Regions from separate parts of the Mesorhizobium sp. M1423 genome, predicted to be linked through region 2. Evidence: predicted binding sites of a transcription regulator. Region 2 holds the regulator's gene; the other holds the start of a gene.
What was found. The regulator LexA, encoded in region 2, represses DNA repair genes until DNA is damaged. The targets are predictions, from matches to a motif close to TGTTCNNNNTGTGTTCNG.
Positions count from the first base shown of each region.

Region 1: the regulator LexA is predicted to act here: its motif matches at 3,577-3,594, upstream of NKG95_RS03890 (ATP-dependent helicase).

Region 1 covers NZ_JAMYKU010000002.1:218,599-224,823, forward strand. Annotated here, with positions in the region: gene NKG95_RS03880 (dienelactone hydrolase family protein) at 1-853, opposite strand, end outside; gene NKG95_RS03885 (glucose/quinate/shikimate family membrane-bound PQQ-dependent dehydrogenase) at 1,071-3,383, opposite strand; gene NKG95_RS03890 (ATP-dependent helicase) at 3,636-6,225, shown strand, end outside.
Region 2 covers NZ_JAMYKU010000006.1:152,808-159,032, reverse strand. Annotated here, with positions in the region: gene gltX (glutamate--tRNA ligase) at 1-1,205, opposite strand, end outside; gene NKG95_RS10290 (ComEC/Rec2 family competence protein) at 1,301-3,766, shown strand; gene lexA (transcriptional repressor LexA) at 3,760-4,491, opposite strand; gene kynU (kynureninase) at 4,963-6,210, shown strand.

The DNA.
Region 1 (6,225 bases), on a different contig from region 2:
AGGCGAGGTCAGCCGCCTTCTTGTCGTAACGGGCCGCCGATGTGTCGTTGTTGAAGGCATGGTTGGCGCCTTCATAGACATAGACCGAATATTCGATATGGGCCGCGTCGAGTTCCTTCTTGAAGGCCTCGATGCCGGCATTGGTGCGGGTGTCGAGCCCGGCATAATGCAGCATGAGCGGCGCCTTGATCTTCGGCACGTCCTCGGCCTTCGGCTGCATGCCGTAATAGGCAACGGCGGCTGCAAGATCCGGCGCGTTGACGGCCAGCATGTTCACCGTGCCGCCGCCCCAGCAGAAGCCGACGGCGCCGACCTTGCCGTTGCCGTCCTTGTGGCCTTTGAGGTAGGCGACCGTTGCGACGGCATTGGTGGCGACCTGTGCTGGATCGAGCTGGGAAAACAGGTCACGTGCCCTGTTTTCATCGGCCGGCGTGCCGCCGAGCGGTGTCATGAAGTCCGGGGCAAGCGCCACGAACCCCTCCAGCGCCACGCGCCGCGCCACGTCGCGAATATGCGGGTTGAGCCCCCGGTTTTCGTGCACGACGATGACCGTGCCCAGCCTGCCGGTCTGACCCGCCGGCTTGACCAGATAACCCTTCATCTCGCCGCCGCTGCCTGGATAGCTGATGTCCTCGCCTTTCACGCGCGGATCGTTTTCCGCGACGATTGCCGCCTGGGCCGAATTCGCCGCCAGCAGCGGCGCGATCGCGGCCGCTGCCGCACCCGACCCGGCAAGCCTGGTCAACTGCTCCATGAAGCGCCGCCGGTCGAGCGTCAGATGCGTGTATTCATCATAGGCATCGATCATCGCCTGGGTAATGACAGGCTTGGCGGGGCCGGCAGGTGTTGTCATGGCGCGCTCCTAGGTCTTCGGCCCCCGGCAGCAACATAGGGTCGAAGCCTGGCTGGTCCAGTCACGGCTGAGTGAGGGCTGCCATAAGTCTCTGCACGATGGCCTTGATGCCGCGTTGGTCCAGCAGGCCGAGACAGCCGCCGGCCCGCAGCTGACCAACGAGGTACTTGCATCGGTACCCGACCTGAAAGGGCATCTCGGGCTCTGAGGAACTTCTCTATTTCGGCAGCGTATAGGCCATCACATAATCGCCCGGCTTGGTGCCGACCGAGCCGTGGCCGCCGGCAACGATGACGACGAACTGGCGTCCGTCGGCTACCGTGTAGGTCATCGGTGTCGACTGCCCGCCGGCAGGCAGCCGCGCCTGCCAGAGCTGTTTGCCGGTCGTCAGGTCATAAGCGCGCACATAGTCGTCGACCGCCGCACCGAGAAAGGCGACGCCGCCGGCAGTGATCATCGGCCCGCCAATGCCTGGCACGCCGACCTTGAACGGCAGCGGCAGCGGCGTCATGTCGTAGACGGTGCCGTTGCGATGCTTGTAGACGATCTTGCCGGTCCGAAGGTCGGCGCCGGCCACATAGCCCCACGGAGGCGCCTGGCAGGGAATGCCGAGCGGCGACAGGAATGGCTTCAATATCACTGCGTAAGGCGCACCGTCATTGCGGTTCAGGCCTTGTTCGCTGCCCTTGGTATCGCCCGGCGGCGGCACGTCGGCGCGCGGCACCAATTTGGAGATGAACGCCAGGTATGTCGGCATGCCGAACATCACCTGCCGGACCGGATCGACTGCCACGCCGCCCCAGTTGAAGGTGCCGAAATTGCCGGGATAGATCAGCGAGCCTTGCAGCGACGGCGGCGTATAGCGGCCCTCATACCGCAGCTTCCGAAGCTCGATCCGGCAGGCCAGCTGGTCGAACATGGTGATGCCCCACATATCCGCGCCGGTCAGTGGCTTCGGACTGAAGCTGAGGTCCGAGACCGGCTGCGTCGGCGAGGTATGGTCGCCTTCGATCGCGCCGCCCGGCGCCGGCACTTCCTTGACCGGAACGATCGGCTCGCCGCTGCGCCGGTCGAGCACATAGAGGTCGCCCTGCTTGGTCGGCCCGACCAGCGCCGGCACCACACCACTGGCCGTGGTTATGTCGACCAGCGTCGGCTGCGCCGGCACGTCCATGTCCCAGAGATCGTGATGCACGGTCTGCCGCACCCAGCGCAATTGTCCGGTGTTGAGATCGAGCGCGGTGATCGAGGAAGAGAATTTCTCGTCATTGGCGCTGCGTCCGGCGCCGAGCTGGTCCGGCGTCTTGTTGCCGAGCGGCACATACAGCAGGCCGAGCTTCTCGTCGGCGCTCGCCGTCGACCACATATTGGGCGAGTTGTTGGTGTAGGTCTGGCCCGGCGGCAGCGGCGTCGTCTGGTCCGGATTGCCGGAATCCCAATTCCATAACAGCGCGCCGGTGTCGGCATCGTAGGCACGGATGACCCCGGACGGCTCCTGCGTCGAATAATTGTCGTTGACCGCGCCGCCGACGATGATCTTGTTGGCGACGATCAGCGGCGCGGAAGTCGAATAGTAATAGCCCGGCTTCGGATATGGCATGTTGGCGAGCAGGTTCAGCGTGCCGCCCTCGGCAAATGTCGGACAGACCTGGCCATTCGCCGCGTCGAGCGCGATCAGCCGGGCGTCCGATGTCGGCAGATAGATGCGCGTGGCGCAGGGCTGGCCGGCGGCGATCTTGGCATCGGCATAGTAAGCCACGCCGCGGCAGGTCTGGTGCTGGCGGTCCTTGTTGAGCTTGACCTGCGGATCGAAGCGCCATTTCTCCTTGCCGCTCGCGGCATCGATGGCGATGGCGAAATTATGTGGCGTGCAGATGTAGAGCGTGTCGGCGATTTTCAGCGGCGTCACCTGATAGGTCGTCTCGCCGATGTCGTCGGGCCCTTTCACGTCGCCGGTGCGATAGGTCCAGGCCGGCTGCAGATTGGCAACGTTTTCGGGGGTGATCTGGTCGAGCGGCGAATAGCGCTGGCCATATTGCGTGCGACCGTAATAGTGCCATTCGCCGGCCGGCACATTGCCGCCGAGTTCGGCCGTCGGCGTCACCTTGTCGGTGTTGAGTTGGCCGGCAATATCCTTTGGGTCCGTCGTCATCGAATAACCGGCGACGCCGAGCGATGCCAGCACCGCGAGGATCAGCGGCGCTCGTCCGTCGGGACCGGTAAGCCCGCGCCGCGCCCATGGCGTCAATAGCCACAGCGCGACAAGCACGATGATGCCGCCGCGCGGGCCGAGCTCCCACCAGTCGAAGCCGGTTTCCCAGACAGCCCAGGCGAGCGTGCCGAGCACGATCGCCGCGTAGAGCCACAGCGCCGTGGATCTGCGCCTGTAGAGCAGCCAGGCAGCGATCAGGAAAGCTATGCCGGCGATGACGTAATACCAGCTGCCGCCCAGCGTCACGAGCCAGATGCCGCCGCCGCCAAGCGCCAGACCGATGAGGAAAAGGATCAGGGAGGTGATGACCACAGCCAAGACGGTGCTCCTTCGACTGGTGCGCTCCGCGACGCGTCCATGGGCAACCCCGCATTGCGTGCCTGCCCCCACGCAACTTTCTCCGGCCCGCTTCCCCTGTCAAGCAAGCTCGGCGTTTTACGGCGTCGACCCACGGCAAGCTCGGCGTTTTGGTTAGCGGACCCATTCAGATTGTGAGTCTACCGACTGGACAGAGAACAAAACGGAGACACTTCTGGCCTTTCGCTGCCGAATCACTACATTCGGGGAGAGATGTCCGGCTTTTCGGAAGACATGCCCTTTTTTGACGAACCGAACGCGCGGCCCGTGGCCCCGTCGGGCATCGCCGCGCGCGCCATGGCTGCCCGCAGCAATCAAAACAACGCGCCCGATTATCTCAACGGCCTCAACCCCGAGCAGCGGCTGGCGGTGGAAACCACCGAAGGCCCGGTGCTGGTGCTGGCCGGCGCCGGCACCGGCAAGACGCGCGTCTTGACCACCCGCATCGCCCACATCCTTGCCACCGGCAAGGCCTTCCCTTCGCAGATCCTCGCCGTCACCTTCACCAACAAGGCGGCGCGCGAGATGAAGCAGCGCATCGGCCTGTTGATCGGCGAAGGCAATGTCGAGGGCATGCCGTGGCTCGGCACCTTCCACTCGATTGGCGTGAAGCTGCTGCGCCGACATGCCGAGCTGGCCGGGCTCAAATCCGACTTCACCATTCTCGACACCGACGATGTCGTGCGGCTGATCAAACAGCTCATCCAGGCGGAAGGGCTGGACGACAAGCGCTGGCCGGCCAAGCAGTTCGCCCAGATGATCGACGGCTGGAAGAACAAGGGCCTCGGTCCCGCCGACATCCCCGAGGGCGATGCCCGTGCCTTCGCCAACGGCAAGGGCCGCGAACTCTACAAGGCCTATCAGGAGCGGCTGCAGACGCTGAATGCCTGTGACTTCGGCGATCTCCTATGTCACCCGATCCGCATCTTCCGCGCCAATCCGGACGTGCTGAAGGAATACCACAAGCGCTTCCGCTACATCCTCGTCGACGAGTACCAGGACACCAACACCGCACAGTACATGTGGCTGCGCCTGCTGGCCCAGCGGCCTCAAGGCAAGCCAATCTCCCCCCTCGCGGGGGAGATGTCCGGCAGGACAGAGGGGGGCGCGAAGGATCGCGACGCTTCCAATGGTCCTGGCGGAAGCGCTGGCGGGACAGCGCCCCCCTCTGTCGGCTCCGCCGACATCTCCCCCACGAGGGGGGAGATTGGGCGCTCTTCGGCCGAAGGCCGCAAGCCCGACCGGGCGTCGGCCGGCCAGGCCGCCCCCGCGGAGGCCAGCGAGCGAAGCTCGCGCGCGGCCGTGAGCGAAAGCAAAGTTAACATCTGCTGCGTCGGCGACGACGACCAGTCGATCTATGGCTGGCGCGGCGCCGAAGTCGACAACATCCTGCGCTTCGACAAGGATTTCCCCGGCGCCACCATCATCCGGCTGGAGCGCAACTACCGCTCGACCGCGCACATCCTCGGCACCGCCTCGCATCTCATCGCCCACAATGAGGGCCGCTTCGGCAAGACGCTGTTTACCGAGAAGATCGCCGAGGACGACGAGAAGGTGCATGTCCACGCCGCCTGGGATTCCGAGGAGGAGGCCCGCGCCGTCGGCGAGACCATCGAGGCCTACCAGCGCCAGAAGCACAATTTGAACGATATGGCGATTCTCGTCCGCGCGTCTTTCCAGATGCGCGAATTCGAGGACCGCTTCGTCACGCTCGGGCTCAATTACCGCGTCATCGGCGGCCCGCGCTTCTATGAGCGGCTCGAGATTCGCGACGCATTGGCCTTCTTCCGCGTCGTCGCACAAGGCGCCGACGACCTCGCCTTCGAGCGCATCGTCAACGTGCCGAAACGCGGGTTGGGCGAGGCCACCATCCGCCAGGTCCACGACACCGCACGCGCGCTGCGCATCCCGATGCTGGAGGCGGCGGCAAAACTGGCCGAAAGCGACGAGCTGAAGCCGAAGCCGCGTGCCGCACTTCGCGAGGTATCAGCCAATTTCGAGCGCTGGCAAAAGGCTCTCGAAACCACCCCGCACACCGAACTCGCCGAGACCATTTTGGAGGAGAGCGGCTACACCGACATGTGGAAGAACGACCGCTCGGTCGAAGCGCCCGGCCGGCTGGAGAACCTAAAGGAGCTGATACGCTCCATGGAGGAGTATGAATCGCTGCGCTCCTTCCTCGAACATGTCGCGCTGGTGATGGACGCCGAGCAGAACGCTGAGCTCGACGCCGTCAACATCATGACGCTGCATTCGGCCAAGGGCCTCGAATTCGAAACCGTGTTCCTGCCCGGCTGGGAGGAAGGCCTGTTCCCGCACCAGCGTTCCCTCGACGAGGGTGGCCGGTCCGGGCTCGAGGAGGAGCGCCGCCTTGCCTATGTCGGCCTGACCCGCGCCAAGAAGAACCTGCATCTCTGGTTTGTCTCCAACCGCCGCATCCACGGCCTCTGGCAATCGACCATCCCGTCGCGCTTCCTCGACGAGCTGCCGGAAGCCCATGTCGAGGTCGCCGAGAGCGGCAACTCCTATGGCGGCTACGGCAATGCCTATGGTGGCGGCTCGTTCGCTCCCGGTCGTGGCGGCCAGGGGGCTGGACGACAGAATCCTTATGGGGCGTCGCGCTTCGATAACATCGGTGGCAACAACGGCGCCGAGAAATCCGGCGCCTTCTCCAGCACCTATGCGACACCGGGCTGGCAACGTGCTCAGGCCAACCGCACCGAAGCGACCGACCGCAATTGGGGCACGCGCTCCGGCCACCAGGTCGAGCGCATCGGCTATGGCGAAACCGACTCGGGCTACG
Region 2 (6,225 bases):
GCGCCCTGCAGGATCGCGCGCGCGTCACCGCTGAGCAGCGCCGCCGCCTTCTCGTCGACCGGCAGCGGCCGCTCGACGAACAGGAATGCAGCCCCTTCAACAAGTTCGACCAGCGTCTTGGCGCGCTCCTTCAGGCCCGGCAAAGCGGCAAGCAATTGGGCCTTGCGTCTGTCGTCGAGGCTAGCTGCGATCGCCGGACCGCCTTCGAGATAGGGCAGAGTGGCGATGAAGATATCGAGCAGCGTCGCGTCGTTCATGCGGCGCATGTGCACGCCGTTCAGCGCCTCGAGCTTGGCGAAGTCGAAACGGGCGGCGCCTTTGTTGACGTCGCCAATGTCGAACCACGCGATCATGTTGGCGATCGACATGATCTCATCGTCGCCGTGGCTCCAGCCAAGCCTCGCCAGATAATTGAGCAGCGCCTCCGGCAGGTAGCCCATGGCGCGATAGGCCTCGACGCCGAGCGCACCGTGACGTTTCGACAGCTTGGCGCCGTCGGCACCGTGGATCAGCGGGATATGCGACATCGACGGCACCTCCCACCCCATGGCATGGTAGATCACCGTCTGGCGGGCGGCGTTGGTCAAATGGTCGTCGCCGCGGATGATGTGGGTGACGCCCATGTCGTGATCGTCGACGACGACGGCATGCATGTAGGTCGGGTTGCCGTCCGAGCGCAGAATAATGAAATCGTCGAGATCCTTGTTGGGAAAGCGCACGTCGCCCTGGACGCGGTCATGCACAACCGTCTCGCCGTCTGTCGGCGCCTTGATGCGGATCGCCCCCTTGGCGCCGGCCGGCGCCTCCGAGGGGTCGCGATCGCGCCAGCGGCCGTCATAGCGGGGAGGCAGCCCCTTGGCCCGTGCGCTCTCGCGCATTGCCTCCAACTCGGCAGGCGTCGCGTAACAATAATAGGCCTTGCCCATGCGAACGAGTTCCTCGGCCACCTCGCGATGGCGCGGCGCACGCTCGAACTGCGACACCGGCTCACCGTCCCATGTCAGGCCAAGCCAGGAAAGCCCGTCGAGGATGGCCGCGGTTGCCGCATCGGTGGAACGCTCGCGGTCGGTGTCCTCGATGCGCAGCAGCATCGTGCCGGCTGTGTGCTTGGCATACAGCCAGTTGAACAGCGCCGTGCGCGCCCCGCCAATATGCAGATAGCCTGTGGGCGAGGGGGCAAAACGGGTGACGACCTTGTCGGGCATGGAACTCTCAGGCAGGCGAAGGAAGTGGGTTGCGGACTTTCGCGCGTTGCGCGTTCATGTAGCATAGGAGGTCGAGGGCGCAAGGGGCAGACCCGATGGCTGTGCGAGGCCGTGGTGCGGGCGAGGGCGAGGACGTTGGCAGCGGCGTCAGCGAACGCTTGCTGTTTGCCGCGCCCGTGCCTGTCCTGCCGGCACCGGCATTGCTGCCGGCTCCACGCTTTGATGCCCCGTCGCTGCCGGCGAGCGACCCAGCAACGGTTCCCGTGCCCGCGGCCGAGCCCATCGTGCGCCTACGCCGGCGTTTCCGCCTCCCGTCACCGTCCCGTATCCGCAACGGCGTAACCTCGGCAGCCGGCCTGGAGCTCGACCGTGGGGTCGCCTTCCTGCTGGTGCCGGTGTTCCTCGCATGCGGGGTGGTCGTATATTTTGCGCTGGCGGTGGAGCCGGCCTTTCCACAGCCGATCGCAATCGTCGCCTTGGCAGCCCTCTGTGCCGTCGCCTCGCGGTCGTGGCCCAGAACCCGCCTGTGCTTCATGGCGGCGTTGCTCTGCGCGCTTGGCGTGCTTGCCGCCAAGGTCGAGACCTGGCGTGTCGGAACGCATATGCTCGGTTCCGAAATCTCAACGCGCCTCACGGGTCGCGTCGTATCGTTCGAGCCCATGGCGAGCGGCCGCATCAGGCTGACGATCGATGTGATCTCAACCGCCAGGCCGACACTGCGCTACATGCCGGAACGGGTCCGCGTTTCGGCGATGAAAATACCGGCTGAGCTGACCGCCGGTTCCGAGATCGCCGGCTATGTGCGGCTGCTGCCGCCGACCGGGCCGGTGCGGCCCGACAGCTATGATTTCTCCTTCGACAGCTATTTCGCCGGTATCGGCGGCAGCGGCTTTTTTCTCGGCAATCCGAAAGTCGTGTCGTCGGGCAGCATGCCGCTTGCCGCGCGGCTTTCTTCCTCGATCGAAGACGCGCGCGAATCCATCGCCGACCATATCCGCAGCCGCATCGGCGGCGCCGAGGGCGAGATTGCTGCTGCGCTGATCGTCGGCGTGCGCGCCGGCATTCCCGAGGAGATCAACGAAGCGATGCGGCGTACAGGCATCTATCACATCATCTCCATCTCGGGGCTGCATATGGCGTTGGTCGCCGGCACCATCATGGCGCTGCTACGCGGCACCTTTGCGTTGTTTCCCGATTTCTCATCGCGACGGCCGGTCAAGAAATATGCCGCGGCCGCCGCGCTTTTTTCGATTGCGGCCTACCTCGTCTTTTCCGGCATTGTGGTGGCGGCCGAACGCAGCTTCATCATGCTGGCGGTGATGCTTATCGCCGTGCTGTTCGACCGGGCCGCGCTCACCATGCGCAACCTGGCGATCTCGGCCATCGCGGTCATTCTGGTGTCGCCGCACGAGGTGGTCGGTCCGAGCTTCCAGATGTCCTTCGCCGCGACGGCGGCCCTTGTCGGCGCCTATGCAGGCTGGTCCGATTACCGCGCCGGCAGGGCCACCACGCCGCCGCCGCGGTTGTCGCCGCTACGCTTTGCCGCTCGAAAGGTCCTGCTGGGCATGGGCGGCCTGGCGATGACCTCGATCATTGCAGGGAGCGCCACGGCGCTTTTCGCCATATGGCATTTCCAGCGCGTGGCGCCGCTCAGCCTGTTCGCCAATCTGGCCATCATGCCTATCGTCTCACTGGTCGTCATGCCCTTCGCCGTCCTCAGTGCGCTGGCGATGCCGTTCGGCGCGGATGGGCCTTTCCTCTACGTGATGGGCAAGGGGCTGACGGCGATGATCGCCCTGTCCGGGTGGATCTCCGAGCGCTCGCCGATCGATGCGGTCGGGCTGATTTCGCTGAGATCTGTCCTTTTGGTGACGATCGCCCTCGTCATTGCCAGCATGGCGACGACCTGGTTGCGGCTCGTGGCCCTTCCTTTTGCGCTCGCCGGCTTGCTGACGACAACGCAGACGCGCGTACCCGATGTATTGATCTCGGAGGACGCACGGCTGGTCGCGCTGCCAATCGGCAGCGGTGAACTCGCGGTCAACCGGGCACGCCCGAATGAGTTCACCATCGACAACTGGAAACGCGCGCTCACATCAGAGGCTATCGTCGCGCCAGAAACACCTGGAAAGAACGATCCGCAATTCGACATTGCCGATCCGGCCGACCTACCGCCGGGCATGCCGTTCATTTGCACGGACGGTCTCTGCCTTGCCAGGCATCCATCCGGCGCGATCATCGCGCAAGCCAAGGACCGCGATACTGCACGGCCAGCCTGCGCCTTTGCCAGCTTGATCGTCATCGACGACGCCACCGCCCATAATCCCTGCTACTACGACCGGCTGGTCCTCGTCGTCACCAAACGGCAACTGGCGCGCGCGGGAAGTGCGGCCGTCTATTTCGATCCACAAGCGGCAACATGCGCCGAAATCCGCTTCGCCGTCGAAAAATCATACCGGCCCTGGCACGTGCAGCGGAAATTTTCACGCACGGCGCGGGGCATGCCGCCATACCGCAGAGCCGACAAGCCAAAAGCCGGCGCCAAGGGCGCAACTCAGTAGCGGCGGATCAACCCGACGAGCTTGCCTTGTACCTTGACCCTGTCTGGCCCGAAGATGCGCGTCTCGTAGGCCGGATTGGCCGCTTCCAGGGCGATCGAGGCGCCTTTGCGGCGGAACCGCTTCAGCGTCGCTTCCTCCTCGTCGACCAGTGCCACCACGATCTCACCAGGGCTCGCCGTATCGGCATTGCGGATGATCACCGTGTCGCCGTCGAAAATGCCAGCCTCGATCATCGAATCGCCTTTGACCTCAAGCGCATAATGCTCGCCGCCCATGATCATGTCCGGCGGCACCGAGATCGAATGCGTCTGGTGCTGGATGGCATCGATCGGCACACCAGCGGCGATGCGGCCCATCACCGGGATAGACACGGCGGCAACGACATCGTCGTCATTGCCGGCTGCAGGGACGCGCGACGATGTCGGCTTGCCCTGCCGAGGACCTTGCCCAAGACTGCCCTGGATGACACTCGGCGAGAACTTGCGTGCCGCATTGAGGCCGGGGGCGATCGAATCGGGCAGGCGCAGCACCTCCAGCGCACGGGCCCGGTTGGGCAAACGGCGAATGAAGCCGCGCTCCTCCAGCGCCGTAATCAGCCGGTGGATTCCCGATTTGGAAGCCAGGTCGAGCGCTTCCTTCATCTCGTCGAAGGAGGGCGGGATACCGCTTTCCTTCAGCCTTTCGTGGATGAACATAAGCAGTTCGTGTTGTTTGCGCGTCAGCATAGCGACCCCCAACAGAATCAGAAAAACAAACCCAGAACAAACACTATCTGTTCCAGTTGTGTTCCGCAACTGTTTAAAGTTTAATGAATGTGTTAGGGCTCGGGAAACGATACCACTCACCAAACCGGAACGCTGCATTTTCACCGCCGCGGGCCTCATCGCCTTGATTCTGCTTTCGTTTTCGGCCTCTGGGTTCCCAGAAGGCGGCACTGGTATCGGCCGTCAGCCGGCAAAGGGGCACGGAATTGAAGCCGTATCGACTGTGCGGTTGGCCAATGCACCGTGAACGAAACGAACTCAAAACGCCAACCTTGGGTTGGCTTGGCTCCTGGTTTCCACCGCGTGGTCAGGCAACTTGTCGCCGGTGGGGCCTTGCTGCGCGATACCAGGTAATGGAGAACCGCTCGTGACCGATGGATGCCGTCGATGCGTGTCCGGCGTAGCGGTGAATCTTGGGGGAGCAGACAAATCATGACAGGAATTCCCGATCTCGTGGCCACAAAGGCGTTGGATGCTGCAGATCCGCTGCGCGCGATGCGCGACCGCTTTGTGCTGCCGCAAGGAGTGATCTATCTCGACGGCAATTCGCTAGGGGCCGCTTCGCGTGCCGCTTTCGATGAATTGAGCAAGGCAGCGACCGAAGAATGGGCGCATGATCTCATCCGCGCCTGGAACACGGCCGGCTGGTTCAACATGCCACTCGAACTCGGCGACCAGCTCGGGCGCCTGATCGGTGCCGCGGCCGGCCAGACGGTGGTCTGCGACACGACATCGGTCAACATCTACAAGCTGCTGCACGCCGCCATGGCCATGCGGCCGGAGCGGCAGGTCATCGTCGCCGAGGGCGACAGTTTTCCGACAGACCTCTATATGGCTGACGGTGTGGTTTCGATGCGAAAAGATACGCTGCTTCGCCTCTCGGGGGTCGACGCGCCGAGCATCGAAGAGCTGATCGACGAAGGCACCGCCGTGGTGCTGGTCAACCACGTCAACTACAAGTCGGGCGAACTGCGCGACATGCCGGCGCTGACGCGCAGGGCCCAGGAGGCCGGGGCGATGATCGTCTGGGATCTCTGCCACACCGCCGGTGCGATGCCAGTCGAGCTCGACAAGGCAAACGCCGATTTTGCCGTTGGTTGCACCTACAAATATCTGAATGGCGGACCGGGCGCGCCTGCCTTCATCTATGCGGCTGAGCGGCATCTTGCCGACATCCAGCAGCCGCTCACCGGCTGGTGGGGCCATGCACGGCCCTTCGCCTTCGAGCCAGGCTATGCGGCCGGCACCGGCATCCGCCGGTTTCTGTGCGGCACCCAGCCGGTCCTGTCGATGCGCACGCTGAAGGGCGCGCTCGACATCTGGAACGATGTCGACATGACGGCGGTGCGCAAGAAGAGCATCGCGCTGGCCGATCTGTTCATCGAGCTTGTCGAGGCAAAGTGCGGCACTTACGGGCTAACGCTCGAAAGCACGCGCGACGGGGAAAAACGCGGCAGCCAGATTTCATTCATGCACGAGCATGGCTACCAGATCATGCATGCGCTGATCGAACGTGGCGTGATCGGCGATTTTCGCGCGCCATCGACCATGCGCTTCGGCTTCACCCCGCTCTATGTCGGCTATGCCGATGTCTGGCAGGCCGTCGAAGTGCTTGAGGACATCCTGCGCACCGGTGCGTGGAAGGATGCGCGCTTCGCCATCAAGGCGGCTGTCACTTGAGATTGATGCGAGAGC